Regions from separate parts of the Streptomyces sp. XY431 genome, predicted to be linked through region 1. Evidence: riboswitches for the same ligand, from Rfam matches in the RefSeq annotation. Region 1 holds a riboswitch; each other region holds the start of a gene.
What was found. A riboswitch is a leader RNA that binds a small molecule or an ion and turns the genes downstream of it on or off. The one in region 1 is predicted to bind cyclic di-AMP.

Region 1 (10,180 bases):
CCGGCGGCTACTGCGCGCTCAAGCTGGCGATGCGTCACCCCGACGTCTACCCGACCGCCGTCTCGCTCTCCGGCTACTACCAGGCGGCCGACGACCCGAGCACCGGCGACCTCTACAACGGCAGCGAACAGCGCCGCAACGAGGCCGACCTGATGTGGCGTCTCAAGAACCTGCCGCAGCCCGCGATCTCCGTGCTGCTGGCCGGCACCCGGGAGGGCGACGGCAACTACCGGCGCGAGACCGAGGCGTTCGTGGCCGCCGCGCACGGCCCGATGAAGGTCTCCTACAGCATGCTGGAGACCGGCGGCCACAACTTCGAGACCTGGAGCAAGCTGCTCCCGTCCTCACTGGAGTGGATCTCCCAGCGCCTGACGGTCCCGGCCGCCAGTCCGTCGGCCTGACCCGACCGCCCGGGTGTCCGGCCGGGACCCGCGGGCGGGCGCTCGGGGTGCTCAGGCCACCTGCTCCAGGGTGCCGGTGTGCAGCTCGCCGACCCGGCCGCCCTCGCCCTCGTACGTCCAGAACGCGCGGACCGTCATCCGGGTCAGGTCCATGACGTGGCTCACGGTGATGCCGCTCACCTCGGTCCAGCTGACGAAGTAGAGCTGCGGGCCGACCTCGGCGACATGCAGGGAGACGTCCTCCCACTGGCCCGCCGATTCGCCGAGGCCCTCCCAGCGCAGCCGCTTGCCGTCGGCCGAGTACGCGTTGCGGAACGCCGCGCCGTTGTCGACCCGGAACAGGAAGGTACGGCCGGCGAAGGCGGGCAGGGACGCGGTCATGGTGGGGCGGGTCTCCTCGTCTCTGGACGTGCTGTCGTGGTGCTCGCTGCGACCCGGACGGTTCCGGACGCGGATGGATCTCCAACCTATCCGACCACCCCGCCTCCGTGGCGCACTTTCCCCGCCGGACCCGCCACCACGGCCACCACGGCCCGCCTGGAACGGTCGCCGGGGGCGCGGGGCGGCGGTGTGAGCTGCGCGACAACCGCCCCGGGAAGGTTGTCCGTGCGCGGACGGCCTGCCTAGCCTGCAGAGGCTTCCGCCACAGCGGAGCCCCGCCGTCGGGACGCCGAGTCCCGTCCACCCGCCGGCCGGCAATCGAGCACCACAGCGGACGGGAGCGGGGGACCCAGGTCAGTGCCCGGCCGCGCGCCAACCGTGCGCGTGTGTCGAGGCTAGGGGTGAAGCCGCTCTCCGGACGGCCGGGCAACCTCGCGCCCGAACCCGACAGCTCACCTCGTAGGCGTCGCAGAGGACCACTGCCATGCCCACTGCCTCCCCGCAGCCCCCTCGGCCTGCCCGGAACCCGGGCCTCCAGGCCCGCCGCCCGGCCGCCCGCCACGCCCGTCCCTCCCACCGGGGCCGCACCGCCGCCCTCGCCGCGACCGGGGCGCTCGCCGTCACCGGTGCCGGACTGCTCGGCCTTCCGGCCGTGACCGGCGCCCAGGCCGCCGCTCTGCCGACCGTCACCCAGGACAAGCTCGCCCCGGCCACCATGGTCGCGGGCAAGGCGACGGCCGCCTCGCTCACGCTGCACTCCTCGTCCTGCTTCACCGCGAAGACCGTCGGCGTCGGCATCCGCGACGCGGCCGGGCGCAACCTCGACTTCCCCGGCAACAGGAGCAACGTCCAGGTCTGCCCCGCCGGCCTGTCGATCACCACCGGTACCCGCACTCTGGCGGCCGGCACCTACACCCAGTTCGGCTTCTGGCAGGACAGCGCCGGCGGCTGGCACAACCTGCCCTCCCGCCAGCTCGTCGTCTCCGCCGCCACCCCGACGCCGACCCCCACGCCGACGCCCACCACCCCCACCACGGGTGCCCCGGTCGCCGGCAAGCAGCTCACCTGGTCCGACGACTTCAACAGCCTCGCCCTCGGCTCCCGCTGGACCGCCGACCGGAGCAGCTCCTACCACTACGGCGACCACAACCCGAACGACAACAAGCTCGACTGGCTGAACAAGAACAACGTCGCCGTCTCCGGCGGCGTCGCCACCTTCACCGCCAGGCCGAGCACGCACACGCTGGAGAACGGCAAGCAGGCCTGGGACACCGGGCTGCTCACCACCGAGTACTCCAGCGAGGGCTTCAAGGTGAAGACCGGCGACTACATCGAGACCCGGGTCAAGCTCCCCGCCGGCACCGGCGCCTGGCCGGCGCTCTGGACGTGGAACAGCACCAGCGGCACCCACGGGGAGATCGACTCCTTCGAGTACCACACCGACAACCCGAACCTGCTGGAGCTGACCAACCACATCAACCCGGGCCACCTGTACCTCACCGACGCCAAGGCGATCGCGAAGGACGGCTGGGTCACCATCGGCACCCACTACGGTGCGAGCTCGGTCGACTGGTACATCAACGGCACCAAGGTCTTCTCGGACGGCAAGGGTGTCGGCGCCGACTGGGCGGCGTACCCGATCCTCAACCTGTCCCTGAGCGCGGGGAACTACCACCCCGCGCCCTCGGGCACCACGCCGATCACCTTCGCGGCGGACTACGTCCGGGTGTACCGCTAGCAGCGGCCACAGGTCCGGGGCCGACGGTCAGACGGCCGGCCTCGGACCTGTGGTCTCGACGACCTCGATCGTGAACGGCTGCCGGTTGTTCGCGTCGTTCCGGTCGTCGTCGCCGCGCACCGCGACGTAGCCGCCCGTCAGCTCGCCGACGGGGACGTCGGGGGAGAGCCGGAGCGGGATCAGGGCCGTCGCGCTGCGGAACTTCGGCAGACCGGCCGGGAAGGTGCAGCGCACCCGGTGGCCGTTCTGGAACTCGTAGCAGTTCTCCGGGAAGAACGGCCCCTCGGCCGTCACCCCCGCCGGCAGGGTGACCACGACGGTGAACGGCGAGGCGGTCCGGTCCGGACCGAGGTTGCCGACGAAGGCGTGCAGGGTGGTGGTGCCGCCGGGCGCGGCCGGCTCCGGGTCGATCCGGACGACGTAGAGGTCGGAGTCCGAGGGCACCGCCGCCGCGGCCGGGTCGGCGGTCGTGCCCGGATCCGCGGCCCCGGGATCACCGGCCCCCGGTGCCGGGGCGCTCGTCCCGGGTGCGGGCGTCTTGTCGTCCGGCGGACAGACCGCGCCGGCCTGTCCGGCGGCCAGCACCGCCACCGTGCACCCCGTCACCAACGACCTGCCGAGAAGCCTTCGAACGGAACCGCTGCGGGTCATCGCCGCTCACCCTGCCCTTCGTGTCCGGCGCGCCCGCGCCGTCGCGGGCCGCGTCCGCACCAGCGTGGCCGACGGGTGTCCGGGGCCGGGGCAACCCGCCCTCGGGCGGCTCGAAGGGTGGCTCGAACGGGTGAACGCCCGGGCGTGCCGCGTCTGCGACCGAACGTCAGGGTGCCAGGACCTGGCCCAGCCGGGCCGCGATCCCGTGCATCACTGGCACCAGCGACGCCGCGCCGGCCTGCTCCTCCAGCGCCCTGATCCGGGCCTCCGGGCCGGAGACGGACAGCGCCGTCGGGGTCGGTGCGCCGGGAACGGCGAGGGCGATGCAGCGCACGCCGATCTCCTGCTCCTGGTCGTCGACCACATAGCCGCGCTCGCGCGCCTCGGCGAGCTGGGCCATCAGCTCCTGCGGGTCGGTGACGGTGTGCGGGGTGTGCGCGGGCAGCGGGTTGGGGCCGAGCACGGCGCGCGCCTCCTCGTCGGGCAGCTGCGCCAGCAGCGCCTTGCCGACGCCGGTGCAGTGCGGCTGCACCCGGCGGCCGACCTCGGTGAACATCCGCATCGATCGCCGCGACTGCACCTGCCCGACGTACACCACCTCGCCGCCCTCCAGCACCGCCAGGTTGGCGGTCTCGCCGGTGGCCTCCATGAGTTCGGCCAGGTAGGGGCGGGCCCAGCTGCCGAGCAGTCGTCCGGCGGTCTCGCCGAGCCGGATCAGCCGCGGGCCGAGGGTGTAGCGGCGTGCGGTGTCCTGGCGGACATAGCCCTGCTGCACGAGGGTACGAACCAGGCGATGGATGGTCGGCATCGGCAGTCCGGAGGAGGTGGAGAGCTCGCTGAGCGTCGCCACGCCGCCGGAGTCGGCGAGCGCCTCCAGCAGTTGGAAGGCCCGTTCGACGGACTGCACTCCGCCGCTGGTGCGCTCCTGCCCCGTCGGGGCGGGCGCCTTCGGGGCACCGCCCTCGCTGCTCGCGGTGCTCCCGCTGCTCGCGCTGCTCTCACTGCTCTCACTGCTCTCGGAGGTCGGGGCCACCGGCGTTCCCTTCGCGGTCGGAGGAGGAGTACAGTCCCAGCGATCATCTCAACAAACCGTTGAAATTCTGTATCGCGGAAACTAGTCTCCACCTTACAGAATCAAGCCCTCCACTTAGGAGTGTCCTGCTCATGGCTGCAGATCAGGGACCCGGAGCTTCCCCCACCGCTCCGGTCGTCACGGTCGCGGGTCCGCGCGTCCACCGGGCCGAGGAGGTGCTCACTCCGGAGGCGGTCGCCTTCGTCGTCGGCCTGCACCGCTCCTTCGAGGGCCGGCGCCGCGAGTTGCTCGCCCGCCGCCGGGAGCGCCGCGCCGGGATCGCCCGCACCGGCACCCTGGACTTCCTGCCCGGCACGGCCGAGGTCCGCGCCGCCGACTGGCGGGTCGCCGAGGCGCCGAAGGCGCTCCAGGACCGCCGGGTCGAGATCACCGGCCCCACCGACCGCAAGATGGTGATCAACGCGCTCAACTCCGGCGCGAAGGTCTGGCTCGCCGACTTCGAGGACGCCACCTCCCCGACCTGGGAGAACGTGGTGAGCGGTCAGATCAACCTGATCGACGCCTTCGAGGGCCGGATCGACTTCAGCAGCTCCGCCGGCAAGGCGTACACCCTGCGGCCGGCCGCCGAACTCGCCACCGTCGTGGTCCGCCCCCGCGGCTGGCACCTCGACGAGAACCATCTGCTGGTCGACGGCGAGCCGGTGGCCGGCGCGTTCCTCGACTTCGGCCTCTACTTCTTCCACAACGCCGCCCGGCTGCTCGCCCGCGGCGCGGACGACCCGAACTCCGGGCCGTACTTCTACCTGCCGAAGACCGAGAGTCACCTGGAAGCCCGGCTCTGGAACGACGTGTTCACCCACGCCCAGGCCGAACTCGGCATCCCGCACGGCACGATCCGCGCCACCGTCCTCATCGAGACCATCACCGCCGCCTTCGAGATGGACGAGATCCTCTACGAGCTGCGGGACCACGCCGCCGGTCTCAATGCCGGCCGCTGGGACTACCTGTTCTCCATCGTCAAGAACTTCCGCGACGCCGGCGAGCACTACATCCTGCCCGACCGCAACACCGTCACCATGGCCTCGCCGTTCATGGCCGCCTACACCCGGCTGCTGGTGCGGACCTGCCACCGGCGCGGCGCGCACGCGATCGGCGGCATGGCCGCGTTCATCCCCAGCCGCAGGGACCCCGAGGTCAACGCGGCCGCGCTGGAGAAGGTCAAGGCCGACAAGGACCGCGAGGCCGGCAGCGGCTTCGACGGCTCCTGGGTCGCGCACCCGGACCTCGTCCCGGTCGCCCGCGCCTCCTTCGACGCCGTCCTCGGCGCCCGCCCGCACCAGAAGGACAACCCCGGCCCGGCCGAGCCGGTCACCGCCGACCAGCTGCTCGACATCGCGGGCGCCGGCGGCAGCTGCACCCGGCACGGGCTGCACAACGCCGTCCAGGTCGGCATCCGCTACATCGAGGCCTGGCTGCGCGGCCTCGGTGCGGTCGCCATCTTCAACATGATGGAGGACGCCGCCACCGCCGAGATCTCCCGCTCGCAGATCTGGCAGTGGATCCACAACGACGTCGTCCTCGCCGACACCGGGGAGAAGGCCACCGCCGACCTGGTCCGCCGCCTGGTCGCCGAGGAACTGACCGCGCTGCGGGCCGAGGTCGGCGACGAGGTCTACGCCGCCGGCCGCTGGCGCGAGGCCGCCCACCTCTTCGAACAGGTCGCGCTGGCCGAGGAGTTCGCGGACTTCCTGACCCTGCCCGCACTGCCCCTGCTGGGCTGAGGGTCACGCTACTGGCCGGGCGCGCCGTTCCGTACGAAGGCGCCCGGTACGGCGACACCCGGTACGACTGCACCCGGTACGGCGGCGCATCGCCCGGCGGCGCACCGACCGTCACCCGCCGCGGCAGGTCAGCGCGTCACCGAGGCTGCTGCGCCGGTAGAGCACCCGGCGGCCGTGCCGGGTGCGGTCCAGCAGACCGGCCGCGGTCAGCGCCCCCAGGTGGCGGCTGACCGCGCCGGGCGTCACCCCCAGCCGGTGGGCGAGATCGGTGGTGGTGGCGGGCGACGTCAGGAGGACCAGCAGCCGCGCCCGCGCCGCCCCGACCAGTCCGACCAGTGCGGCCGGCGCCCCGCCCGGCCCGGCCCGTCCGGCCAGGCCCTCCGCCATGGTCGCCCGGCCGCGCGCCGGGTAGGCGATCAGCGGCGGGCCGTCCTGGGTGATGTCGGTCTGCGCACCGAGCCCGGCCAGCGTCGGGATCAGCACCAGGCCCCGCCCGGCCACGTCCACCGAGGTGCCCAGCGCCTGGACCGCCGGATTGGAGTCGTTCAGCCGCAGCACCCCGGCCCGCCAGGAGATCCGGCCGTCGAGGTCCGCGAACAGCCCCTCCGAACCGCGCTCCGAGAGCATCCGGCCCCGGTAGGCGAGGTCCGCCTCCAGCACCTCCCGTGCCCGCGGCCACCACGCGGGGGCCAGGCAGCGCGCCCAGTACGCCGACAGCGCCTCCGCCACCCGGTCCCGCAGCGCCGTCGGATCGTCGACCAGCGCGGTGAGCACCGGCGGCAGCGGACTCCCGTCCCCGGAGTAGGCGGCCAGCACGTCCGTCCTGACCTCCTCCGGCGGGGTCCTGGCCAGCTCGGCCAGCTCGTCGTGGAAGTCCGGCCGGGGCACCGCCGGGCGGGGCGTCAGGAAGTCCGGCACGAAGGCGTTCGGCGTGATCAGCGCGTCCAGCAGCGCGGTGTCCAGCGTCTCCCAGCGGTCCTGCCAGCCGGCGATCCAGGGCTGCTGCTCCGGGTAGTACCACGTCCAGCGGCGGGCGCGCAGGCCCAGCACCGTCTCCTGCAGGGGGGAGTAGGTGAACCAGGTGGCGGCGAGGTCGTCGACCCCGAGGCGGAACTCGAACATTGACCGTAACGGTAAAAGAATTCCGCCCGTCCGGGAACCCCGCTGTCCTTGGTCCATGACTTCCTCCCCTCGCACGGAGGCGCGCCCGCGCGCCTCCGGCCGACGCCTCCTGCCCGCCGACCCGCTGCTGCGCAGACTCGTCCTGATGGGGCTGGTGAACTCCGTCGGGGACGGGCTCTTCGTCACGGTGAACGTGCTGTTCTTCACCCGCTCCATCGGTCTGACGCCCACGTCGGTGGCGCTCGGCCTCACCGTCGCCGGCGTGTGCGGGGTGTTCGCCGGGGTGCCGATGGGGCGGCTCGCCGACCGGGTCGGGAGCAAGCGGCTGCTGCTGGTGGTCGGGCCGCTGGAGGCGGCGGCCGTGCTCGGCTACGCCTTTGTGCACTCCTTCGCCGCGTTCGTGGTGCTGGCCTGCGCCGCGACGACGCTGGCGCGCGGGGCGGCGGCGGTGCGCAGCGCGCTGATCGCCCGGGCGCTGCCCGCCGAGGGGCAGGTGCGGGCGCGGGCGCTGCTGCGCTCGGTGATGAACGCGGGCCTGGTGGTCGGCTCGGGCGGTGCGGCGCTCGCGCTGCAGGCCGACAGTTACACCGGGTACGTCACCATGCTGGTGCTGGACGCGGTGAGCTTCCTGGGCGTGACGGTGCTGCTGGCGGGCCTGCCGGTGTCGGCGACCGCCGCCGCTGCCGCCAGTGCCACAGGTGCCACGGGCGGCACGGGTGCCGCCGCCGAGGACCGGCGCGGTCCCCGGACGGCGCTGCGCGACCGCCGGTATCTGCTGGTCACCGCGCTGCACGCGGTGCTGGAGCTGCAACTCGCCGTGCTGACGGTGGGGTTGCCGCTGTGGATCGTGCTCGGCACCCGGGCGCCGGCGGCGACGGTGGCGGCGGTCAATGTGGTCAACTGCGTGCTGGTGGTGGCGTTCCAGGTGCGGGCGAGCCGGGGTGTCGCCGATGTGGCGTCGGCGGCGCGGGCCTGTGCGCGCGGGGCGCTGCTGCTGGCGGGCGGGTGCCTGGTCTACGCGGTGGCGCAGTACGGCCCGGCGTGGGCGGCGGCCGGTGCGCTGCTGGTGGGGGCGCTGGTGCACAGCCTGGGCGAACTGCTGACCTCGGCGGGCGGCTGGACGCTCAGCCTGGACCTGGCGGACCCGCGGGCGCACGGCGAGTACCAGGGGGTGTTCATGAGCGGGCAGGCGGCCGCGCATGTGATCGGGCCGCTGGTGGTCACGCTGACGGCGGTGGACCACGGGGCGGTCGGCTGGGTGGTGCTGGCGGGGGTGTTCGCGCTCGCCGGACCGGCACTGACGGCGGCCGTGCGGGGTAAGGCCCCGGGCGCCGCCGCCCCGGGCCCGGCCGTCCGCCTCGGCTGAGCCCCGGGAGTCGGCCTGTCGCGCACCGGTGCGGGCGCCCCACGGGGGTGGGAGCCGGCTCCGGTGCGGCGGCACGCCGCGGCCCCGGACCCTCGCCGTGGGTCCGGGGCCGCGTTCCGCCGGCCGGGCGGGTCGGACCGGGAGGGTCCGGGTCCTTTCCGGTCGGCGGAGTCCGGGTGACGCACCGTCCCTGGGGCGGCCCGGAGTTCGGGTGGAGTGGCAGCCGGATCGAGCAGCCGGATCGAGCGGGCGGAGCGTCAGATCGGCCGGGCAGCAAGCTCCTTGGCGGCCCGGGCGCAGGCCTGTGCGATCCGGTCCTCGTTCACCGTGGTGAGCTGCCCCTTCTCGACCACGGCGTTGCCGTTGACGAAGAGCACGGCCAGCGGCGGCAGCGCGCCGAGGGCGAGCGCGGCGACCGGGTCGGCGATCGAGGAGTGCAGGATGCCGTCGACCTTCCACAGCGCGAGGTCGGCGAGCTTGCCGGCCTCGATCGAGCCGATCTCGTTCTGCCGGCCGAGCACCCGGGCGCCGCCCATGGTGCCCAGGCGCAGCGCCTGCCGGGCGGTGAGCGCGGTCGGGGTGCCGTGCAGCCGGTTGATCAGCAGGGCGTTGCGCAGCTCGGTGCCGAGTTCGCCGGACTCGTTGGAGGCGGTGCCGTCGACGCCGAGGCCGACCGGGACACCGGCCGCCAGCATGTCGGGGACCCGCGCGATCCCGGCGGCCAGCCGGGCGTTGGAGGACGGGCAGTGGGCGACGCCGGTCCCGGTCTCGGCGAACTTGGCGATGTCGGAGTCGTTCATGTGGACGCAGTGCGCCATCCAGACGTCCTCGCCGAGCCAGCCGACCGACTCGAAGTAGTCGGTCGGGCCCATCCCGAACAGCTCCTTGCAGAAGGCCTCCTCCTCGGCCGTCTCGGAGCCGTGGGTGTGCAGCCGGACGCCCTTGCGGCGGGCGAGTTCGGCGGACTCGCGCAGCAGCCGGGTGGAGACCGAGAACGGCGAGCAGGGCGCGAGCGCGATCTGCAGCATCGAGTCGGCGGAGGCGTCGTGGTAGCGGTCGACGGCCTGCTCGGAGGCGGCGAGGATCGCGTCCAGCTCCTCGACGGCGTGGTCCGGGGGCAGGCCACCGTCCTTCTTGCTGCGGTCCATCGAGCCGCGCAGCGCGGTGAACCGCAGGCCCAGCTCCTGGACGGCCTCGATCTCGGCGCCGAGGATGTCGCCGCCGTCCTTGGGGAACACGTAGTGGTGGTCGGCGGCGGTGGTGCAGCCGGACTTGAGGAGCGCGGCGGCGGAGCCCTGGGCGGCGGCGTGCACGAGCCGGTCGTCGATCCGGGCCCAGGTCGGGTAGAGGGCGACCAACCAGTCGAAGAGGATGTCGTCCTGGGCGAGGCCGCGGGTGATCCACTGGTAGAAGTGGTGGTGGGTGTTGACCAGGCCGGGGGTGACGAGGTGGCCCTCGGCGTTGATCCGGCGTACCACGTTGTCCAGCCAGGCCGGGGCGGGGCCGTCGCCGACCGACTCGATCCGGTTGCCGAGGAGGACCACATGGCCCCGGGCGTACTCGGTGTCGTGGGCGTCGACGGTGGCGATCGCGGCGTTCTCGATGACGATCCGCTGATCGGCGGGCGGGGGCTGGACTGCCATGGTGACTCCAAGGGGGAGGGCCGGGCGGGCACGGGGCGCATGCCCGCCCGGTGGGTCAGGAGGG
Region 2 (10,180 bases), on a different contig from region 1:
GACGGAGTCCCAGACACTGGCGTACCAGGGCCGGGCGGCCTTGACCGTCCCGGCGGCCGGGCCCTGCGCGGGCGGCGGCGCGCCCAGCGAGGACTTCGCCGGGTCCTGGGCCGCCGGGTCCACCGCGATGTAAGGGGTCTCCCCCGGCATCGCGTAGTGCAGCCGGCTCCTGGCCTGCGCCTTGACGTACTCCGGGTCCTGCCAGCGGGCCTTCTCCCGGCGCAGCTGCTCGACCTGCTGCCGGGCGTGCTCGGCCCGGGCGCGCTGCGCCGTGATCTCGGACCGCTGCGAGATGAACTGCCGGGTCGGGTAGGCCAGGATCGCCACCAGCGAGCAGAGCACGAGGACCAGGACGGTCGCCCGGCTCGTGAACCGAGGCCGGGCCGCCAAGCCCGGGATCCTCCAGCCTGCCATCTCCGGTGTCCCCTCCTGGTCGCGACGGTGCCCCGCCGACCACCCTACGGGGTGAACGGCGGGGCACCGGTCAGGCGTGCGCCACTCGGGCGGCCGGGCGGGTCAGCCCTCGTGCTTGAACCGCGGGAAGGCGCCGCGGCCGGCGTACTCGGCGGCGTCGTCGAGGATCTCCTCGATGCGCAGCAGCTGGTTGTACTTGGCGACGCGCTCGGAGCGGGCCGGGGCACCGGTCTTGATCTGGCCGCAGTTGGTGGCGACGGCCAGGTCGGCGATGGTGACGTCCTCGGTCTCGCCGGAGCGGTGGGACATCATGCAGCGGTAGCCGTTGCGCTGGGCCAGCTCGACGGCGTCCAGGGTCTCGGTCAGCGAACCGATCTGGTTGACCTTCACCAGCAGCGCGTTGGCGGTGCCGGTCTCGATGCCGCGGGCCAGGCGGGCCGGGTTGGTGACGAACAGGTCGTCGCCGACCAGCTGGACCTTGTCGCCCAGCTTGTCGGTCATGGCCTTCCAGCCGTCCCAGTCCGACTCGTCCAGCGGGTCCTCGATCGAGACCAGCGGGTAGGCGGCGACCAGGCCGGCGTAGTACTCGATGAGCTCGGCGGAGGTGAGCCCCTTGCCCTCGAACTGGTAGGCGTCGTCCTCGTAGAACTCGGAGGCGGCGACGTCCAGGGCCAGCGCGATGTCCTTGCCCGGCACGTAGCCGGCCTTCTGGATGGCCTCGACGATGAGGTCGAGGGCCTCGCGGTTGGAGTCCAGGTTCGGGGCGAAGCCGCCCTCGTCGCCCAGACCGGTGGAGAGGCCGCGCTCCTTCAGCACGCCCTTGAGCGTGTGGTAGACCTCGACGCCCCAGCGGACGGCCTCGGAGAAGGACTCCGCGCCGATCGGAGCGATCATGAACTCCTGGATGTCGACGTTGGAGTCCGCGTGCGAGCCACCGTTGAGGATGTTCATCATCGGGACCGGCAGGACGTGCGCGTTCGGGCCGCCCAGGTAGCGGAACAGCGGCAGGTCGCTGGCCTCGGAGGCGGCGTGCGCGACGGCCAGCGAGACGCCGAGGATGGCGTTGGCGCCGAGCGAGGACTTGTCCGGGGTGGCGTCCAGGTCGAGCATGGCCTGGTCGATCAGGCGCTGCTCGGTGGCGTCGTAGCCGACCAGCTCCGGGCCGATCTGCTCGATGACGGCCAGGACGGCCTTCTCCACGCCCTTGCCGAAGTAGCGGTTCTTGTCGCCGTCGCGGAGCTCCAGGGCCTCGAAGGCACCGGTGGAGGCACCCGACGGGACAGCGGCACGGCCGGTGCTGCCGTCGTCGAGGCCGACCTCGACCTCGACCGTGGGGTTGCCGCGCGAGTCGAGAATCTCACGGGCTACGACGACATCGATGGACGGCACGAGGCATCTCCTAGCGGAAGCAGGTACCGGCTGACAGTGGGGTGCCGTCGGCCGGACGATTGCGGAGTCGTTACGACCAGAGCCTAACCGCACCGGCTGTCCGGGCCACGTCGACCTCGGCTCCGTCTCAGCGTGTGGCTGTGCTACCCACCGGTAGTTCACCTGGTTGCCCGGCCTCGGACGTCCCGGGGCGGGCGAAGGGGGCGGAACGGGCCGGTGCCGGCACGCCTTCCCGCCTGTCCACCCGTCCGCTTGCCCGCCTGTCCGCTTGCCCGCTGCCCGCCTGTCCGGTGACGGGCAGGCGGGTAGCGGGCAAGAGGAGTGGGCGGTGCGTCAGCCGAGGGCGAGGACCTGGCCGGGGACGATCAGGTCCGGGTCGCCGCCGACGGTGCCGCGGTTGCCGTCGTACAGGGCCTGCCAGCCGCCCTGGACACCCTGCGCGGTCGCGATCCCGGCGAGCGTGTCGCCGGAGCGGACGGTGTAGCCCTGGCCGGCCTGCGACTGCTGGGCCTGCTGGACCTGCGGGGCCTGCTGCGTCTGCTGCGTCTGCTGCGTCTGCTGCGGTGCGGGGGCGGTGCCCTGGCCCGCGTACTGCTGGTACACGCCCTGGTGGCTGGTCCAGTACCAGGCGCCGTTGTTCTGGTACCAGAACACCTTGGCGTCGGCGTCCCAGCCGGCCCGGCCGGAGAACGACGGCGCCTGCGACTGGGTCTGCTGCTGCGCCTGCTGCTGGACCTGCGGAGCCGGCTGGGCGTGCCTCGGCGCGTACTTCGGAGTCTGCTGGGTCTGCGGGTCCTGCTGGGCCTGCGACTTGGGGGCGGCGTGCTTCGGCGCGGCCTTCGGGGCCGGCTGCTCGATCTGCGCCTGCGGGGCCTGCTGCGGCGGCTGGGCCTGCGGCTTGGGGGCGGCCGGGGCGGCGTCCGCCGAGGTGTCGACCGCCGCCGGGGCACCGCCCTTGCTCAGACCGGCCTTCTTGGAGCACACCGGCCAGGCGCCCGGGCCCTGCGAGGCCAGCACCTTCTCGGCGACGGTGATCTGCGCCGCCTTCGAGGCCTGGTTGGCCTGCGGCGCGTAGGAGGTGCCGCCGAACGCCTTCCAGGTGCTGGAGGTGAACTGCAGGCCGCCGTAGAAGCCGTTGCCGGTGTTGATGCTCCAGTTGCCCCCGCTCTCGCACTGGGCGACCGCGTCCCAGGTCGAGGCCGGGGCGGCCGAGGCGCCGGTGGCGGTGAGGATCGGCATCGCCAGTCCGACACCGGCGACACCGGCGACGGCGATGGCCTTCTCGGTCTGGGTGCGGCGACGGTGACGGCCGGTTCCGACGAACAGCATGAAGAAGTCCCTCTCCGCACGCCTGCGAGGTGAGCTGTCGGGTTCGGACCGGGAGGTGGCCCGGCCGCACGGAGGCGGCTTCACCCCAAGCCGTGGGAGACGGCGCAAAGACCTGGTTCCCCCGCCCCTGCCCAGGGTTCTGGTCGGTTTCCGGTGACGCGGCGGGCAGGACTCGGCGTTCCGCGCACGGGACCCGCTTCCGCGGGCTCCCCGGAGAGTAGACAGATCTTCAGAGCAATCACAAGCTCATATCGCCGCTATCACACGGAAATCACGTCAGGTGATGGATTGCCTACCAACCGAAGAGGTATGTCCGGATTGATGGAGGTTCACACCCCCCGAAGCCGCCTCGCAGAGACTCCGCGTCAGCGTGTCGTGAGCCCCCCGTGAGTCCCCCCGTGAGTCCCCCTGTGAGTCCCCCTCAGTGAACTGCCGAGGGGTCGGCGGAGGTTGCCTCCGATGTCGCTTCCGGCGTGAACTCCACCGGAAGTTCACGAAGTCCACGCATGATCAGACCACCGCGCCAGCGCAGTTCCTCCGGGTCCGCGGCGAGCCGGAGGTCCGGCAGCCGGGACAGCAGGGTGGTCAGCGCGGCCCGCCCCTCCAGTCGCGCCAGCGGGGCGCCGATGCAGTAGTGGATGCCGTGCCCGAAGCCCAGGTGCGGGTTGTCCGCCCGGGCCAGGTCGAGGGTGTTCTCGTCCGCGAACCGTGCCGGGTCCCGGTCCGCCGCCGCCAGCACCACCAGCACCGGGTCGCCGACCGGGATCTCCACCCCGCCGATGGTCAGCGGGCTCGTCGCGAACCGCCAGGTGGCCAGCTCCACCGGGCCGTCGTAGCGCAGGAGTTCCTCGATCCCGGTCTCCAGCAGCCCACTCTCGCCGCGCCCGATCGACTCCTGGAGCAACGCTCGCTGCCCCGGGTTGCGCAGCAGCGCGTAGACGCCGTTGCCGATCAGGTTCACCGTCGTCTCGAAGCCTGCGAAGAGCAGGATGAAGGCCATCGCCGCGGCCTCGTTCTCGGTGAGGTGCTCACCGTGGTCGCTGGCCCGGATCAGCCCCGAGATCAGGTCGTCCCCGAGGTCCGCGCGCTTGCGGTGGATCAGCTCCGCGAGATAGGCCCGCATCCGCTTCACCGCCCGCCCCACGCCGCCGCGTTGGCCGCCGCCGTGGCGGATCATCATCCCGGCCCAGTCCCGGAAGTCGTCCTGGTCCTCGGCCGGCACCCCGAGCAGGTCGCAGATCGCGTAGATGGGGAGCGGGAAGGCGAACTCGTGGATGAGGTCGGCCGATCCGCGCGCCGCGAAACCGTCGATCAGCCGGTCCGTCAGCTGCTGCACCCGGGGCTCGAAGGCGGCCACCCGGCGCGGGGTGAAGGCCTTGGACACCAGGCGGCGCAGCCGGGTGTGGTCCGGCGGGTCGATGTTCAGCAGGTGCGTCATCAGGTCGGCCTGGCGCTCGCCCGGGATGCCGACCCGGCCGGTGCGGTGGGCCTGCTCGCTGTGGTGCGCCGGGTTCTTGGAGAGCCGGCTGTCCGCGAGCGCCTGGCGGGCGTCCGCGTACCGGGTGACCAGCCAGGCCTCCACCCCGCTGGGCAGGGTGGTCCGGTGCACCGGCTCGTGCTCGCGCAGCCACGCGTACGCCGGATACGGGTCGGCGGCGAACTCCCAGGTGAACAGGGGCGGACGGGCGGAAGCGGGCTGAGCTGGCATGGGTCGACGGTATCCCGGGCGCGTCCCAGGCACCGCACCGTGGACGCCGCCGTTCCCACCGCCCGGCGCTCGTTCCGGTGATCGTTCCGGTGATGGTGGGCAGGAGCAGGCGTGAGCCTGGTCACCTGAGGGGTAATTCCTGTTGCGGAGGATCCGGTCGTGCCTACGATCCTCCGCAAGATGTCCGTGGGCGCCGGTGCGGAGCCGCCCACAGGGAGGAGCAGGGCCATGCGGGTCACCGGTGCGGTCATCGTGATCGCGGTACTCGACGGCGGGTCGGGGGCGGGCCTCGCCCGCCGCTTCACCGCGGCGGGAGCCGCCGGGATGCTGATCGCCGACCAGCGGGGCGGGGTCGCCGAGGACCTCGCCACCGAGCTCGACCGGCCGGGCTGCCCGGTCGTCGGGGTGTGCGGCGACGTCCGCCGCCCCAGCGATGTCGCCGCGCTGGTCGACACCGCCGAGAAGCACCTGGGCCCGATCGACCTGTTCTGCGTGGCCGGGCCGGACGGCGAGCGGATCGTCTCCCTCTCCGACCTGCCGGCCCACCTAGACCTGGAGCGGCTCGCCGAACTCGTCGCGCTGGTCGGCGAGGCGATCGGCGAGGTCGTTCCGCCGCAGCGCCGTCCGGTGGCGGACGTCGCCGCGGTCTGAGGGGCCGGGGGCGGTCGGGGCTGCTTCGGCTGCTCGGTTGCTCGGGCTGCTCGGTTGCTCGGTTGCTCGGGCTGCGCGGTTACTCGGCGGGCTTCAGGCCCTCCGCGGCGCGCACCGTGTCGCGGTAGCCCCGCGCCGCCGCCCGCAGCGCGGCGTCCACGTCGAGCCCGGCATCGTGCGCACGCTGCGCCACCGCGAGCAGCAGCCGACCCGCGGACTCCGCGGTGAGCTCGGCGGGCAGCTCGTACGGCTCGTCCGGCACGCCCGCGAACCCGGACCGGCGCACCCGCGACACCAGCTTCGCCGCGTACGCCAGCGAGGGCAGCCCGGCCGGGACGCCGTCCAGCACGGACTCCCGGTCCGACTTCTCGGCCGCCTTGAGCGTCTCCCAGTTGGCCTCCACCTCGGCCGCGCCGTCCGCCTCGGTGTCCCCGAACACATGCGGGTGCCGGTACATCAGCTTCTCGACGATGTCACCCGCCACATCGTCGATCGAGAACGCCCCGGTGGGGTGCTCCTCGGCGATCCGGGAGTGGAAGAAGACCTGGAGCAGCACGTCGCCGAGCTCCTCGCGAAGGGTGTCGCGGTCCCCCTCCTCGATCGCCTCGACCAGTTCGAAGGCCTCCTCGACCAGATACTTCACCAGGCTGGCGTGGGTCTGCTCGGCGTCCCACGGGCAGCCGCCGGGCGAGCGGAGGCGGTCCATCACGGACACCAGGTCCAGCAGCCGGGAGCCCGGCAGGTCGTACGAGCCCGGCAGCACCTCGATCTCCGGCACCTCACCGGCGTGCTCGACCGCGAGCCGGGCCAGCGCGTCGGTCAGCCCCGGGTCGCCGTCCGGGCCGCCCAGCCAGACCGTCGCCCCGGCCCCGGCGGCGCCGTCCGCCGGGGCCCCGGTCAGCAGCCGGGCCAGCGCGGGGGCCGAACCCGGCACCACGACCTCCACCTCGACACCCGCCTGCCGCAGGGCGGGCAACTGCGGGTGACCGGCATCGCCGGCCAGCACCCGCCCGGCCGAGCGCAGGGCCTCCCAGGCCGGCCAGGACAGCAGGCCGGGGGCCACCCGGTGGGTCGTGATGAGGAGGATCAGCTTCGCGCCCGGAGGATTCGTCGTCACCCCTCGAACCTACCCGTCCGCCCGCTGCCCCCGCCGCCGGGTTTCTGTCCGCTCTGCGTGGGTGAGCGGGGAGGGCGCCTCCGTGCTCCGTGCTCCGTGCTCCGTACTCTGTGCTCCCGGTCGGCCTCAGCCGGTGGGCCTGGGGCGGGCGGCCGGGGCGAGGGCGGCACGGTCCGGGTCCCAGGTGCCGTAGCGGGGGTTCACCCGCAGGTGGAGGGCGGTGGCCGTGGCGGCCAGGATCCGGCGGACGGCGGCGTCGCCCGCCGGGGTGTCGGCGTCCGCCCCGGCGGTCGCGGCGAGCCGGCGGATCCCCAGCTCGCGCCCGAGGCGGTCGTCGATCGCCCCGGCCGGAACGCCCTGCGCCGCCAGGGCCCGGGCCAGCCGCCCGGCGCCGCCGAGGCGCCGTTCCTCCTCCGCCCGGGCGGCCGCCACCTCGGCCTCCGCGACCGCAGGACCCCGGTCCGCGACCGCGCGGGCCACCACCGCGTCGAGCACCAGCTCGGTGACCGCCCGCCGGGCGGGGCCCTCCGTCTCCCACCGGGCGTCCGCCGACACCCCGCCCGGAGCGTGCCGCAGCGCCGCCACCCTGGCCTCCACCGCGTCCACCGGGATCCGCCGTCCGTCCAGCACCGCCGCCGTGCCCGGCGTCAGCCCGCCCCCGCCGCACCCGGCCAGCCCCGGGAGGGCGAACAGGACGCCGACGACGGCGGCGGTCCTGGTGGCTCTGCTGGTGGCCCTGGTGATCGTGGTGGTGGTCGTGGTGGTCCGGCGACGGTGCATGGCGGGTCTCCGGGTGCGGGCGGATGCGGGGCGGCGGATGCGGGCGGCACGGATCCCCCGAGCGTAGGGCGGGGCGCCCGGGGCAGTGCGGACCGTCGCCCGAACGGCCCATCCGGGCCGGGCGCCGACACGGCAGCGGGCTCACGTCAACCCTGACGATCGTCAAGGTCGGCCCCTGCCTTTCGGGTCGGGTCGGGAGCCACCCCCGACTCCTACCGTCCGTGTCATGACGAACACGATCAGGAACAGAGCGGTCCTCGCGGTGGCACTCGTCGGCACCGGCGCCGGGGCGGTCGGGTGGCTGGCTCCGGCGGGCGGTGGTGCGGCCGGGGCTGGCCCGCCGACCCATGGCTGGTCGACCATCGGCTACCGCCGGGTCGCCGAGGCCGTCGCCGATGCCCCGTCCCGTCTCGCCGCCCTGCTGGAGCCCGCCACCGAGGCCGGTCTGGTGGTGCTGGGCCTGCTGCTGGCGCTGGTCTGGTGGACGGCACGCGGGCGACGGGCCGCCGACACTGTCGCGGGTGTCGTGCTGACCGGCCTCGGCACCGTGCTCGCGTACGGGGCGAGCGAGGCGTTGAAGCTCGTGCTGGACGAGGAACGCCCCTGCCGGGCCCTGGCCGGACTGCCGTCCACCGCGCTCGCCGACTGCCCCCCGCCGGGCGACTGGTCGTTCCCCAGCAACCACGCCACCCTGGCCGTCGCCCTGGCCACCGGTCTGGTGCTGCTGCGACCGCGGTGGGCGTGGCTGGTTGTCCCGGTGGGCCTCGGTACGGCCGCCCTCCGGGTGGCCGCAGGCGTGCACTACCCGCACGACGTGGCCGCCGGGGCCGTGCTGGGCGGGGCGGTCACGGCGGCCGTGGTGGTGGCGCTGCTGCCCTCGGCGACGGCGGTGGTCGGCGCGACGGGCCGGGTCCGGCTGCTCGGTCCGCTGCTGCTGGCTCCCTCGGCCGCGGCACGCGCCGCGGCCCCGGTCTCAACCGGCCGGGCCCACCGCCAGGCCGGCCTCGTGGGCGAGGACGGCGGCGGCCGCCCGGTTGGCCACTCCCAGCCGGGCCAGGACGGAGCTGACGTGCGCCTTCACAGTGCCTTCCACCACACCGATCCGGCGGGCGATCTGACCGTTGGACAGCCCGGCGGCGACCAGCGTCAGCACATCGCGCTCACGGGCGGTCAGCCCGGCCACCTGCCGCTGGGCCGCGGCCCTGCGGTCGGCCGGACCTCCGGACCGGGTGGCGGCGAGGTGGGCCACCACCCGGGCGGCCACCTTGGGTGACAGGTAGGCGGCCCCGTCGGCCACCGCACGCACCCCGGCGATCAGCTCCTCGGGCTCGCCGGACTTGATCAGGAATCCGTTGGCGCCCCCGCTCAGGGCGCGCAGGATGTAGTCGTCCTCACCGAAGGTGGTCAGCATGACGATCCCAGGAGCCGCTCCGGTCCTGGTGGTGACGCCCACCCGCCGGATCTCGGCGGCAGCGGTGATGCCGTCCGTGCCCGGCATCCGGATGTCCAGCACCGCGACGTCCGGCCGGTGGCGGCGGAGCAGCTCGACCGCCTCCCGCCCGTCGCCGGTCTCCGCGACGATCTCGATGCCCGGATCGGTGGCGAGCACCGCGCGCACCCCGGCCCTGACCATCGGTTCGTCGTCCGCGATCAGTACCCGGATCCGCGCCGGGGCGCCGTGCTCCAGTTCCCCCTCGCTCATCGGGCACTCACTCGACCAGGGCGTCCAGGGAGATCAGCACGCCGCCCCGGAAGCAGAGCCGGTACGCGTCCCCCGAGCGGTCGTTGTTGAACGCCTCGGCCGTCATCGCGTAGTACTCGCACGTCACTCCCTCTCCACCGGGTGGCGGGTCGCCTACGGACGGATGGTACGGAAACTGATGTTCCGGCAGAAATCGCTGCACGGTGGACCGGTCCTGGCCGACCCGCAGTTCGGCGTAGTCGGCAGGGTCGAGCACGGACCGCCCGGCGGTGTAGATCGTCCAGCCCCGCAGCACGGTGGTCAGCAGCACCGCGACGGAGAGCGGCACCAGGACGATCGCGGCCACCATGCGGCCCACCCGGCGGCGGGCCAGGCGCAGTTCACGGGACGGCGACACCGCGACCGGCGTGGCCGGGGCCGCGGTCGGGGCGCCCGTCCGTGGCAGGTGGGCGCTCACCTCGAAGCCGGCGCCGTCGGCCCGGGGCCCGTAGCGGAAGGTGCCGCCCGCCAGCCGAACCCGCTCGGCCAGCCCGAGCAGACCGTGACCGCCCGCGCCCGGTGCACCGGTTCCCGCCCCGGCCCGGGCAGGCGACTCGCCCGCCGATCGGGGACCGTCGAGCACCCGGACGCGAGCGCCGTCCGCCGCGTACGCCACCAGCACCGTGACCGGCGCCCCCGCGGCGTGCTTGGCGGCGTTGGTCAGCGCCTCCTGAACCACCCGGTACACGGCGTGCTCGGCCGCCCGCGGCAGCCCGTCCGGCTGACCGTCGACGGTCAGCCTGACGTCCAGACCCGCCGCGGCCGCCTCCCCCACCAGGTGCGGGACGCCCGCGTCGACCGGGCCCCGGGCGGTGTGGGGGTCCGTGTCGTCCCGCAGGATGCCGATCACCTCGCCGAGGCGTTCGACGGCGGCAGCCGCGCCCGCCCGGATCTCCTGCGCCGCCTCGCGGTGCGGCGGGGCCAGGTCGGGCGCCAGCTTGAGCGCACCGGCCCGCAGGGCGATCAGGCTCAGGTCGTGACCCAGCGCGTCGTGCATGTCCTGGGCGATCCGGGCGCGTTCGCGCAGCCGCGCCCGCTCGGCCACCAGTCG
Region 3 (10,180 bases), on a different contig from region 1:
TCCCCCAGACCGCCTGACGATCTGTAGCAGCTTCCCGCACGCACCGTCCGCACCGGAAGGGCCCCGACTCCGCGTCGGGGCCCTTCGCGCATGTCCGACCCTGCCGCACCAGCACCCGGTCGCCATCTCACCGACAACAAGGCAAGGCTTGCCTAATCATCGCCCGATTCGTGCGCTATTGACCTCAGGCCCGCGCCCCACACCCGCACAGCATCGAGATTTCCGAGCCCGCCGACACCGATCTGATCGGTAGTCTGCTGACTGCCGCCTACCCCGAAAGCCTCATCCCCACCAGGAGCAGCCGGACTCCGAACCAGAACCCTTCGCGCACTCCCGGCCCGCCCCACCCTGGCGACACCTTGCCCTCGCCCCCTCAAGTCATTAGGTTAGGCTCACCTAACTATAAGGTCAGCTCGTCCGCCGGAGGTCCCGATCCCATGAGCCCGCACCCGCAGCACGATGCCGAGATTCCCGAGCCCAACGCCGCCGAACGGATCGGCAGCCTGCTGACCGCCACCTCCTCGGTGGTCCTCCGCACCGGCGGCGAGCAGCACGAACTCTCCACCCCCGTCTCGGTGCACGGCTCCCGGCTCCGGTTGCGCGCGCCGCTCGACTCCCCGGTGACCTCCGCCGCCGCCCGCGAGCAGGACGGCCTCGCCGTCGTGCTCGGCCTCACCGACATCGCCCCGGTGGCCGTCCGTGACCGGGTCCGCGGGCGTCTCACCCTGGCCGGGCGGCTCCACCTCGCCCACCTCGCCGACGACGGCCTGAGCGTGCACCTCCACCTGGACGTCGCGCACGCCGTGCTCTCGACCCCGTACGGCACCACCGCGATCACCGGCGCCGACCTCGCGGCGGCCGCCCCCGACCCGCTGGCCCGCTACGAGGCCGGACTGCTCACCCACCTCGCCGACGACCACCCCGACGCGCTCGCCGTACTCACCCGGCTGCTCGACCCGGCACTGCTCGCCGACCGTCCCGACATCCGCCCGCTCGCCCTCGACCGGTACGGCCTGGTGCTCCGCCTGGACCACCCGTACGGCCACCGCGACGTCCGGCTGGTCTTCCTCGAACCGGCCCGCGACGCCGACGAGTTCGGTCACCGGGTGCACCAACTGCTGGCCGCCGCCGAGCAGGAGCCCGCCGCTCACCGGTCCTGAACCCAAAGGAAGCCGAACCAGCCTTCCCCGCAACGACACTGACGCGTGGTCAACTCTGCGGCAGCGGACCCCGGCACGACGACGGCCGGCCCGGCCCACGAGAAAGATCTCGCGAGCCGGGCCGGCCGGCAGGACGGGCGTGTCCCGCGCCCGTCGATCCGCTCAGGTGCGGCGTCCACCCGGTCCAGCGGTCACCCGACATGACCATTCCGGGAGGTCGTTTTCGCCCCGCACCCAGCGGTGGCAGATGATCCGACCGAGGGTCAGATCGCGACGCCGTGCGCCCGCAGGTAGGCGATCGGGTCGATGTCCGAGCCGTACTCCGAGCCCGTGCGGATCTCGAAGTGCAGGTGCGGGCCGGTCACGTTGCCGGTCGCACCGGAGAGGCCGATCTGCTGGCCGGCGGTGACGGTCTGACCGATGGACACGCCGATCGAGGACAGGTGCGCGTACTCGGCGTACTTGCCGTCGGCGAGCTTGATCTCGACCTCGTTGCCGTAGGCGCCGCCGTTGCCGGCCTTCACCACGGTGCCGGCCGCGACCGCGCGCAGCGGGGTGCCGGTGGCAGCGACGAAGTCGGCGCCGGTGTGGTGGCCGGAGGCCCACATCGAGCCGGCCACGCCGTAGGCGGTGCCGAGCTTCGGGTTGGCCAGCGGGGCGAAGAAGCCGGAGGTGGCGGCGACCGGAGCCGCGGCGGCCGGCTTCGCGACCGGGGCGACGACAGCTTGAACGGCGGGCTGGGCAGCCGGCTTGGCAGCCGGGGCCGCCGGCTTCGCGGCCGGAGCGGCCGGCTTCACCGAGTCCTGCGAGGTCTGCGCCTTGGCGGCGGGAGCGGCCGGCTTGGCGGCCTCGGCCGGGGCGGCGGGCTTCGCGGCCTCGGCGGCCTTGGCGCCGAGCGCGAGGTGCTGACCCGGGAAGATGAGGTTCGGGTTGGCGCCGATGACCGAGCGGTTGTGCTCGAACAGCGCCTTCCAGCCACCCTCGACGTTCTTCGCGTCGGCGATCTTCGACAGGGTGTCCCCGCCGACGACCTTGTAGTCGACCGGAGCGGCCGGAGCGGCCTCGGCGGCGGGAGCGGCGGCGGCAGCCGGGGCAACCGGAGCGTTCTCGGCGGCAGCCGGCGCGGCGTCGACGCTGGCGGCGCCGGTCCAGGTGCTGCTCTGCTGCGTCTGGCCGGCGGCCGGGGCCTCGTGCGCCTGGGCGGTGACGGTGGTCACCAGCGGAAGGGCGAAGGCGGCGCCGGTGACGGCGGTGGCGATGCCGATGCGGACGGCGCGGGGCATGGCGATACGACGTGCCTGTGCGGGCATGGAAGCTGTCCTCTCCGACGCCTGCGAGGTGAGCTGTCGGGTTCGGGCTGGAGTTGCCCGGCCGCAGAGAAATGCGGCTTCACCCCAAGCCGGACCGTCAATTCGGGTCCGGCGACTTACCTGTGGGTCCCCCGCTCCTGCCGTACAGAGTTCGTTGCGAACCACCGGGCAGCGGCAGGACTAGGCGTTCCACCCGGTGGCCACCCGGGCTGACGCCGGGCGGTCGCTGAACTAAAACCCATCCGTTCGGGTGAAGCAATGTCGATCTCCGGAACCCGGGACCAAAGTCCGGAACACCGTGACGCTCCGCATCAGGGATATGCACAGTACGCACACAATCCATTCACTGCGCGCACGTGATCCGCCACCCTCCGCCGATGTCGTCATCAGTGCGCACACGATCACTCACGGAACGGACATCCCCGACACACCCCCGGTGACCCTTGTCACTTCGGCCCCGGGGGCCCCACCATGGGCCGTGACCACCACCGATGCAGGCACCCTGCGGTTGGGCACCGCGCAGGGTCGCTGGGTACTTCTGGCGACGGTGCTCGGTTCCAGCATGGCGATGCTCGACGGAACCGTCGTGAACGTCGCACTGCCCCGGATCGGCACCGATCTCGGCGCCCAACTCGACGCCCTGCAATGGACGCTCAACGCCTATCTGCTCACCCTGGCGGGCCTGATCCTGCTCGGCGGCGCGCTCGGCGACCGGTACGGACGGCGGCGGATCTTCCTGCTGGGCGTGGTCTGGTTCGCCGCCGCGTCCGCCGCCTGCGCCGCCGCGCCGACCATCGAGGTGCTGATCGCGGCCCGCGCCGTGCAGGGCATCGGCGGAGCGCTGCTCACCCCGGGCTCGCTGGCGATGCTCCAGGCGGTGTTCCATCCGGACGACCGCTCGGCGGCGGTCGGCCTCTGGTCCGGCCTCGGCGGGGTGTCGGCGGCGGTCGGCCCGTTCCTCGGCGGCTGGCTGGTGGACGGCCCGGGCTGGCGCTGGATCTTCCTGCTGAACCTGCCGCTGGCCGCGATGGTGATCGTGGTGGCCGCCCGGCACGTCCCGGAGAGCCGGGACGAGAGCTCGACCGGACGCTTCGACGTGCTCGGCGCGGTGCTGGCCGCCCTCGCGCTCGGCTCGATCACCTATGCGCTGACCGCCGCCGGGGGCGGACTCTCCGCCACGGTCTGGGTCACCGGCACGGCCGGCCTCCTGCTCGGCGCCGCCTTCATTGTGGTCGAGCGCCGCACCCCGGAGCCGATGCTGCCGCTGGGCCTGTTCTCCTCACGGCTGTTCACCGCCGTCAACCTGGTCACCCTCGCCGTGTACGCGGCGTTCAGCGGGGTCTTCTTCCTCCTGGTCGTCCAGCTGCAGATCGTCTCCGGCTTCTCCCCGCTGGTCTCCGGACTGGCACTGGTGCCGATCACCGTGATCATGCTGGCGCTCTCCGCCCGGGCGGGCCGGCTGGGCAAACGGATCGGCCCCCGGCTGCCGCTCACCGTCGGCCCGCTGCTGTGCGCGGTGGGCGTGCTGCTGATGCTGCGGATCGGGCCCGACGCCTCCTACTGGACGGACGTGCTGCCGGCCGTCGCGGTGATGGGGAGCGGGATGGTGCTGCTGGTCGCACCGCTGACCGCGACCGTGCTGGCGGCGGTCGAAGTACGGCACGCGGGCATCGCGAGCGGGGTCAACAACGCCGCGGCCCGGGCGGCCGGTCTGCTGGCGGTCGCCGCACTGCCCGCGCTGGCGGGTCTGAGCGGCGACGCCTACCAGGTGCCGTCGGCGGTCGACTCCGCCTTCCACACCGCGATGCTGATCTGCGCCGGACTGCTCGTGGCGGGCGGACTCACCGCCCTGGCCACCGTCCACGGCAACGTCCTGGCCCCGGAGGACCACCACCCGGTGGCCGAACCGGACTGCCGCTACGCCTGCGGCACCAACGCGCCACCCCTCGACCCCGGCCACCCGGCCCCACCTCTGGACCCGGGCCGCCCCGCCCTTCCCCTCGACCCGGGCCACCCCGCCCCGGAACAGGGCTGAGCCTCCTCAGCAGAAGCCAAGCCCCCGGAACACACCGAGGGCCCCGCCGCCTCGACGGCGACGGGGCCCGGTAACCGGGGTCGGACAACCGTCAGAGGATGTCGCCCGGCGCGTACTTGGCGGCCTCCGGGTACGCGGCCGCGACGGCCTCGACCTGCCGGACGACCTCGGCGACCTGGGCGCCGGCCGCACCGGTGAAGGAGAGCCGGTCGGCCAGCAGCGCGTCCAGCCCGGCCCGGTCCAGCGGGATCCGGTCGTCGTTCGCCAGCCGGTCCAGCAGCTCGTTCTCCCGGGCCCCGGCCCGCATCGCGAGCGCGGAGGCGACGGCGTGCTCCTTGATGACCTCGTGCCCGGTCTCCCGGCCGACGCCCGCGCGCACCGCGCCCATCAGCACCTTGGTGGTGGCCAGGAACGGCAGGTAGCGGTCCAGCTCTGCCTCGACCACGGCCGGGAAGGCGCCGAACTCGTCGAGGACGGTCAGGAAGGTCTCCAGCAGGCCGTCGAAGGCGAAAAAGGCGTCCGGCAGCGCGACCCGGCGGACCACCGAGCAGGAGACGTCGCCCTCGTTCCACTGGTCGCCGGCCAGCTCGCCGGTCATCGACGCGTAGCCGCGCAGGATCACCGCGAGGCCGTTGACACGCTCGCAGGAGCGGGTGTTCATCTTGTGCGGCATCGCGGAGGAGCCGACCTGGCCCTCCTTGAAGCCCTCGGTCACGAGCTCGTGGCCGGCCATCAGGCGGATGGTCTTGGCCAGGCTGGACGGCGCGGCGGCCAGCTGGACGAGGGCGGTCAGCACCTCGAAGTCCAGCGAGCGCGGGTAGACCTGGCCGACGCTGATCAGCACGTTGTCGAAGCCGAGGTGGCCGGCGACCCGGCGCTCCAGCTCGGCGAGCTTCTCGGTGTCGCCGCCGAGCAGGTCCAGCATGTCCTGGGCGGTGCCGACCGGGCCCTTGATCCCGCGCAGCGGGTAGCGGGCGATCAGCTCCTCCAGCCGGCGGAAGGCGACCAGCAGCTCGTCCGCGATCGACGCGAAGCGCTTGCCGAGGGTGGTGGCCTGCGCGGCCACGTTGTGCGAGCGGCCGGCCATGACCAGCTCGGCGTGCTCGGCGGAGAGCCGGCCCAGGCGGACCAGCACGGCGACCGTGCGGTCGCGCACGTGCTCCAGGGACTGCCGGATCTGCAGCTGCTCGACGTTCTCGGTCAGATCCCGGGAGGTCATGCCCTTGTGGATCTGCTCGTGGCCGGCGAGGTCGCTGAACTCCTCGATCCGGGCCTTCACGTCGTGCCGGGTGACCCGCTCACGGGCGGCGATGGAAGCGAGGTCGACCTGGTCGATCACCCGCTCGTAGTCGGCGACGGCGGTGGCGGGCACCTCGACGCCGAGGTCCTGCTGGGCCTTCAGGACGGCGAGCCACAGGTGGCGCTCGAGGACCACCTTGTGCTCGGGGGACCACAGCTGGGCCAGGGTCGCCGAGGCGTACCGGGAGGCCAGGACATTGGGGATCTGGGGCTTCGCGCTCACGCTTCGCAAGCCTAACAGCCGAGGTCAGCCTGAACGGCGCCGGATCGGGTAGGCTGGGGCAATTGAGCAACTTCCACAAGAGGCTCCACAAACTCCTCGCCGCAAGGATACCACACCCATGAATGGACTTCCAGCGGTCCCCACCTCCGCGTCCGACCGCACACTCGACCGGGCTCCCCACCAGACCCCCGACCGGGCTCCCGACCCGACCGCGGACCCGGACGGCCGCCTCGCCGAGGCGCTGCGCACCGAACAGGCCCGCCTCACCGACCTGTACGCCCAGCTCGACGCCGCCCGCGCCCGCGCCCTCCGCACCCTCGTCACGCTCGGCCACGAGGCCGGCCCGGGCGGCACCCACCAGGCCCGGCTGGAGCGCGAGCTGCGCGCCGCCGAGGCCGTCCGGCACGCCGCCCGACTGGACGCGGTCGAACGCGGGCTGTGCTTCGGGCGCCTCGACCACGGCGACGGCACCGTCCGCCGCATCGGCCGGATCGGCCTCGTCGACGACCGGGAAGGCGCCTACGAGCCGCTGCTGATCGACTGGCGCGCGCCGGCCGCCCGCCCGTTCTACACCGCCACCCCGGTCGAGCCGGGCGGGGTGGTCCGGCGCCGCCACCTGCGCACCCGGGGCCGCACCCTGGTCGGACTCGACGACGAGGCTCTCGACCTGGAGCAGCTGGGCGAGCACGACCGGCGGACCCTGGTCGGCGAGGCCGCGCTGCTGGCCGCCCTGGCCCGCGAGCGCACCGGCCGGATGCGCACCGCGGTCGCCACCCTCCAGGCCGAGCAGGACCGGGTGATCCGCGCCCCGCTGCCCGGCGCCCTGGTGGTCCAGGGCGGCCCCGGCACCGGGAAGACCGTCACCGCCCTGCACCGCGCCGCCTATCTGCTGTACACCCACCGCGCGGTGCTGGAGCGGCGCGGCATCCTGGTGGTCGGCCCCAACCCGGCGTTCCTGCGCTACATCGACCAGGTGCTGCCCGCGCTCGGCGAGACCGAGGTGGTGCTCCGCACGGTCGGCGAGCTCTTCCCGGGCGTCCGGGCCACCGTGCCGGACGCCCCGGCCGCCGCCGTGGTCAAGGGCGGCGCGGGGATGGCGGAGGTGGTCCGGCGCGCGGTCGAGGCGCATCAGGCGCCGCCGGCGGGCGAGCTGCGGTTCGGCGAGCACCTGCGGCTGTCGCACCGGGTCTGCGCCGAGGCCCGGGACGCCGCCCGCGGCCTGCGCCTGCCGCACAACCGGGCGCGGGCGTTCTTCCTGCGCACGGTGCTCGACGCGCTGGCGGTGGAGCAGGCGCTCGCGCTCGGCCGCCCGTACGACGAGGAGGAGGCCCGGTACGCTCCGCGCGAGCTCTGGGAGCAGTCCGCGATCCGCGCCCGACTCGACTCCCTGTGGCCGGTCCTGACGCCCCATCAGGTGATCGACCGGTTGCTCTCCGACCCCGCCCTGCTGGCCGTCGCCGCTCCCGGCCTCACGCCCGCCGAGCGCGCGGCCGTCCTGCGCCCGGCCGGTTCGCCCTGGACCACCGGGGACGTCCCGCTGCTCGACGAGGCGGCGGAGCTCCTCGGCGAGGACGCCGGCTCGGCCCGGGCCCGCGCCCGGGCCGCCGGGCGGGTGCTGGACGAGGAGCTGGACTACGCCGAGGGCGTGCTCACCCTCGCCGGCCTGCGGGACGAGGCCACCGACGTCACCCTGGACGCCGACCTGCTCGCCGAGCGGTTCCGCGACACCGGACCGGACCGCACCACCGCCGAGCGCGCCGCCGAGGACCGCGAGTGGGCGTACGGGCACGTGGTGGTCGACGAGGCCCAGGAACTGTCCGCGATGGACTGGCGCACCGTGCTGCGCCGGGTGCCGACCCACTCGCTGACGATCGTCGGCGACCTCGCCCAGACCGGTTCGCCGGCCGGGTCCCGGACGTCCTGGGCGGAGCTGCTGGACCGGGAGCTGCCCGGGCGGCGGCACGAGGTGCGGCTGACCGTCAACTACCGCACCCCGGCGGCGATCATGGCGCCGGCCGCCGAGGTGCTGCGCGCCCATTCCCCCGGCCAGGAACCGACCGAGGCCGTCCGCGAGACCGCCGAGCGCCCGCACGCCGTCCCGGTGCCGGGCGGCGACTACGCCGCCGCGCTGGCCGCGCTGCCCACCGGCCCGGGCACGGTCGGGGTGATCGCACCGGACGACCGGGCCGCCGCCCTGGGCGCGCTGACCGTCCGGGACTGCAAGGGCCTGGAGTTCGACGCCGTCGTCCTGGTCGACCCGGCGGGCCTGCTCGCCCAGGGCTGGTCCGACCTCTACGTCGCGCTCACCCGGGCGACGGCGCGGCTCACCCTGCTCCACCACACACCGCTGCCGGCCGTCCTCGCCGCACTGGAGGGGGCGGCCACCGGCTGATCACCACCGGGCCACCCGGCGACGTCCCCGGCAAGGCCCCCAGCTCCGGCCGCGAACGGCAGAAAGCGGACGACAGAAGCAGACGGCAGTAGGCGCGCTCCGCCCCGGCCCGCGCCTACTGCCGGCCGCTGAGCACCGGGAGCACCTGGAGGCAGATCGAGTGCAGCGCGCTCCGCTGCTCGTCGTTGAGGGTCTCGAAGGACTGGTGGGTGCGGCTCATCTCGCCGCGGACCAGCGCCAGGATCTCCCGGCCCTGCTCGCTGATGACCACGATCTTGACCCGCCGGTCCCCCGCCGAGGCCTCCCGGCGTGCCAGGCCCAGGGCCTCCAGCCGGTCGACGATCCCGGTCACATTGGAGGCGTCGCAGCCGAGCCGCCCGGCCAGCGCGCGCATCGGCACCGGCTCCTGGACGGCGCCGAGCGCCTTGGCCTGCGAGGAGGAGAGACCGTGCCTGGCGGCGGCGGCCGCGAAGTCCTGGAAGTACGCGGCACCGACGGCGGCCAGCGCCTCCATCAGCTCGGCGTTGGTCGGTACGGTCGTGGTCGCTGTCGAACCCATGAGGTCAGCCTACGACCGACTGCTTCAGTAACTCAAGCTTTGATCACGGCAAAGATCCGGCAGCCAACCGGGACCCGGACCCTCAGAGCACCAGCTGGTCGAACAGCCGGCGCAGCTCGGTCTCCGGGTCCGAGGTCAGCCCGGTGTGCACCGGCCCCGGCTGCACCACCGCGCTGCGCGGCGCGGTCAGCCAGCGGAACCGCTGCCCCGGGTTGTCCGACGCCGCCGGACCGGCCTGCGGTCCGCCCTCGCAGACCGCTTCGATCCCCTGCAGCGCCCGCCGCACCCCGGACACGTCGGCCACCGGGTCCAGCGCCAGCAGCCGCGCCTGGTCCAGATGGGTCCGGGCGGCCAGGTGGGCGCTCTGCCGGCAGTACAGCAGCACGCCCACGTTGACGCACTCACCGCGCTCCACCCGGGGCACCGCCCGGATCACCGCGTACTCGTAGTCGTGCAGCTCGGCGACGGCCGGCAGGGCCGACCGGATCGGCTCGGTCATGCGGACACCTCCGGCAGCCAGTCGCGCGGACCGGCCAGTCGCTCGGTCAACTGGGTGCGGTACGCCGCGCGCACCGCCTCGGGCGAGTCGAAGCCGGGCTCGTCCACCAGCCAGACGTCCGGGATCCGCGCCACCGCCTCCTCGATCGCCGTCTCGGCCAGCGGCGCGAGCGCCTTGTCGGCGGCGAGCAGGTCCGGCTCGGCGCGCAGCAGCGCGTGGTCGGAGGCGTCGTACGGCCGGCGGATCCAGGCGGCGGCACCGGCCCAGTGGTGGTGGAAGATCAGGCTCGCGCCGTGGTCGATGAGCCGCAGCCCACCGGTGGCGACCAGCAGATTGGGGTTGCGCCAGGAGCGGTCGACGTTGCCGATGAGGGCGTCGAACCAGAGCACCTGCCCGGCCAGCCCGGCGTCCACGTCGAAGCAGAGCGGGTCGAAGTTGAGCGCGCCGCTGACGAAGGCCATGCCCAGGTTGAGCCCGCCGCTGGCGCGCATCTGGTCCTGGATCTGCGGGTCCGGCTCGCTGCGGGCCAGCACCGGGTCCAGATCGACGGTCACCAGCTCGGGCACCGGCAGTCCGAGCCGCCGGCCGAGTTCCCCGGCCAGCACCTCCGCCACCAGCGCCTTGCGGCCCTGCGCCGCGCCGACCCATTTCAGCGCGTACAGCCGCCTGTCGTCGGCCTCGACCAGGCCCGGCATCGAGCCGC

Region 2: it holds a riboswitch for cyclic di-AMP, as region 1 does, so the genes downstream of both, ADK60_RS47955 (LysM peptidoglycan-binding domain-containing protein) here and ADK60_RS42080 (glycoside hydrolase family 16 protein) in region 1, are expected to answer to the same signal.
Region 3: it holds a riboswitch for cyclic di-AMP, as region 1 does, so the genes downstream of both, ADK60_RS02950 (M23 family metallopeptidase) here and ADK60_RS42080 (glycoside hydrolase family 16 protein) in region 1, are expected to answer to the same signal.

Annotation. Positions count from the first base shown of each region.
Region 1 is NZ_LGDO01000184.1:12,084-22,263, forward strand. Features, by position in the region: gene ADK60_RS19420 (alpha/beta hydrolase) at 1-401, shown strand, start outside; gene ADK60_RS19425 (MoaF-related domain-containing protein) at 453-782, opposite strand; cyclic di-AMP (ydaO/yuaA leader) riboswitch at 1,096-1,263, shown strand; gene ADK60_RS42080 (glycoside hydrolase family 16 protein) at 1,267-2,520, shown strand; gene ADK60_RS19435 (hypothetical protein) at 2,548-3,171, opposite strand; gene ADK60_RS19440 (IclR family transcriptional regulator) at 3,338-4,078, opposite strand; gene aceB (malate synthase A) at 4,336-5,985, shown strand; gene ADK60_RS19450 (ArsR/SmtB family transcription factor) at 6,097-7,107, opposite strand; gene ADK60_RS19455 (MFS transporter) at 7,163-8,473, shown strand; gene ADK60_RS19460 (8-oxoguanine deaminase) at 8,731-10,116, opposite strand; gene ADK60_RS19465 (nucleobase:cation symporter-2 family protein) at 10,172-10,180, opposite strand, start outside.
Region 2 is NZ_LGDO01000510.1:45-10,224, forward strand. Features, by position in the region: partial or broken gene ADK60_RS37630 (FtsB family cell division protein) at 1-390, opposite strand, end outside; gene eno (phosphopyruvate hydratase) at 517-1,803, opposite strand; gene ADK60_RS47955 (LysM peptidoglycan-binding domain-containing protein) at 2,137-3,132, opposite strand; cyclic di-AMP (ydaO/yuaA leader) riboswitch at 3,138-3,287, opposite strand; gene ADK60_RS37645 (cytochrome P450 family protein) at 3,554-4,840, opposite strand; gene ADK60_RS37650 (SDR family NAD(P)-dependent oxidoreductase) at 5,069-5,491, shown strand; gene ADK60_RS37655 (nucleoside triphosphate pyrophosphohydrolase) at 5,571-6,608, opposite strand; gene ADK60_RS37660 (hypothetical protein) at 6,735-7,388, opposite strand; partial or broken gene ADK60_RS42765 (phosphatase PAP2 family protein) at 7,615-8,241, shown strand; gene ADK60_RS37665 (response regulator) at 8,362-9,090, opposite strand; gene ADK60_RS37670 (sensor histidine kinase) at 9,098-10,180, opposite strand, start outside.
Region 3 is NZ_LGDO01000015.1:1,502-11,681, forward strand. Features, by position in the region: gene ADK60_RS02945 (DUF2470 domain-containing protein) at 438-1,160, shown strand; gene ADK60_RS02950 (M23 family metallopeptidase) at 1,424-2,470, opposite strand; cyclic di-AMP (ydaO/yuaA leader) riboswitch at 2,474-2,639, opposite strand; gene ADK60_RS02955 (MFS transporter) at 2,949-4,505, shown strand; gene purB (adenylosuccinate lyase) at 4,597-6,036, opposite strand; gene ADK60_RS02965 (HelD family protein) at 6,146-8,419, shown strand; gene ADK60_RS02970 (MarR family winged helix-turn-helix transcriptional regulator) at 8,535-8,978, opposite strand; gene ADK60_RS02975 (DUF3037 domain-containing protein) at 9,061-9,477, opposite strand; gene ADK60_RS02980 (HipA family kinase) at 9,474-10,180, opposite strand, start outside.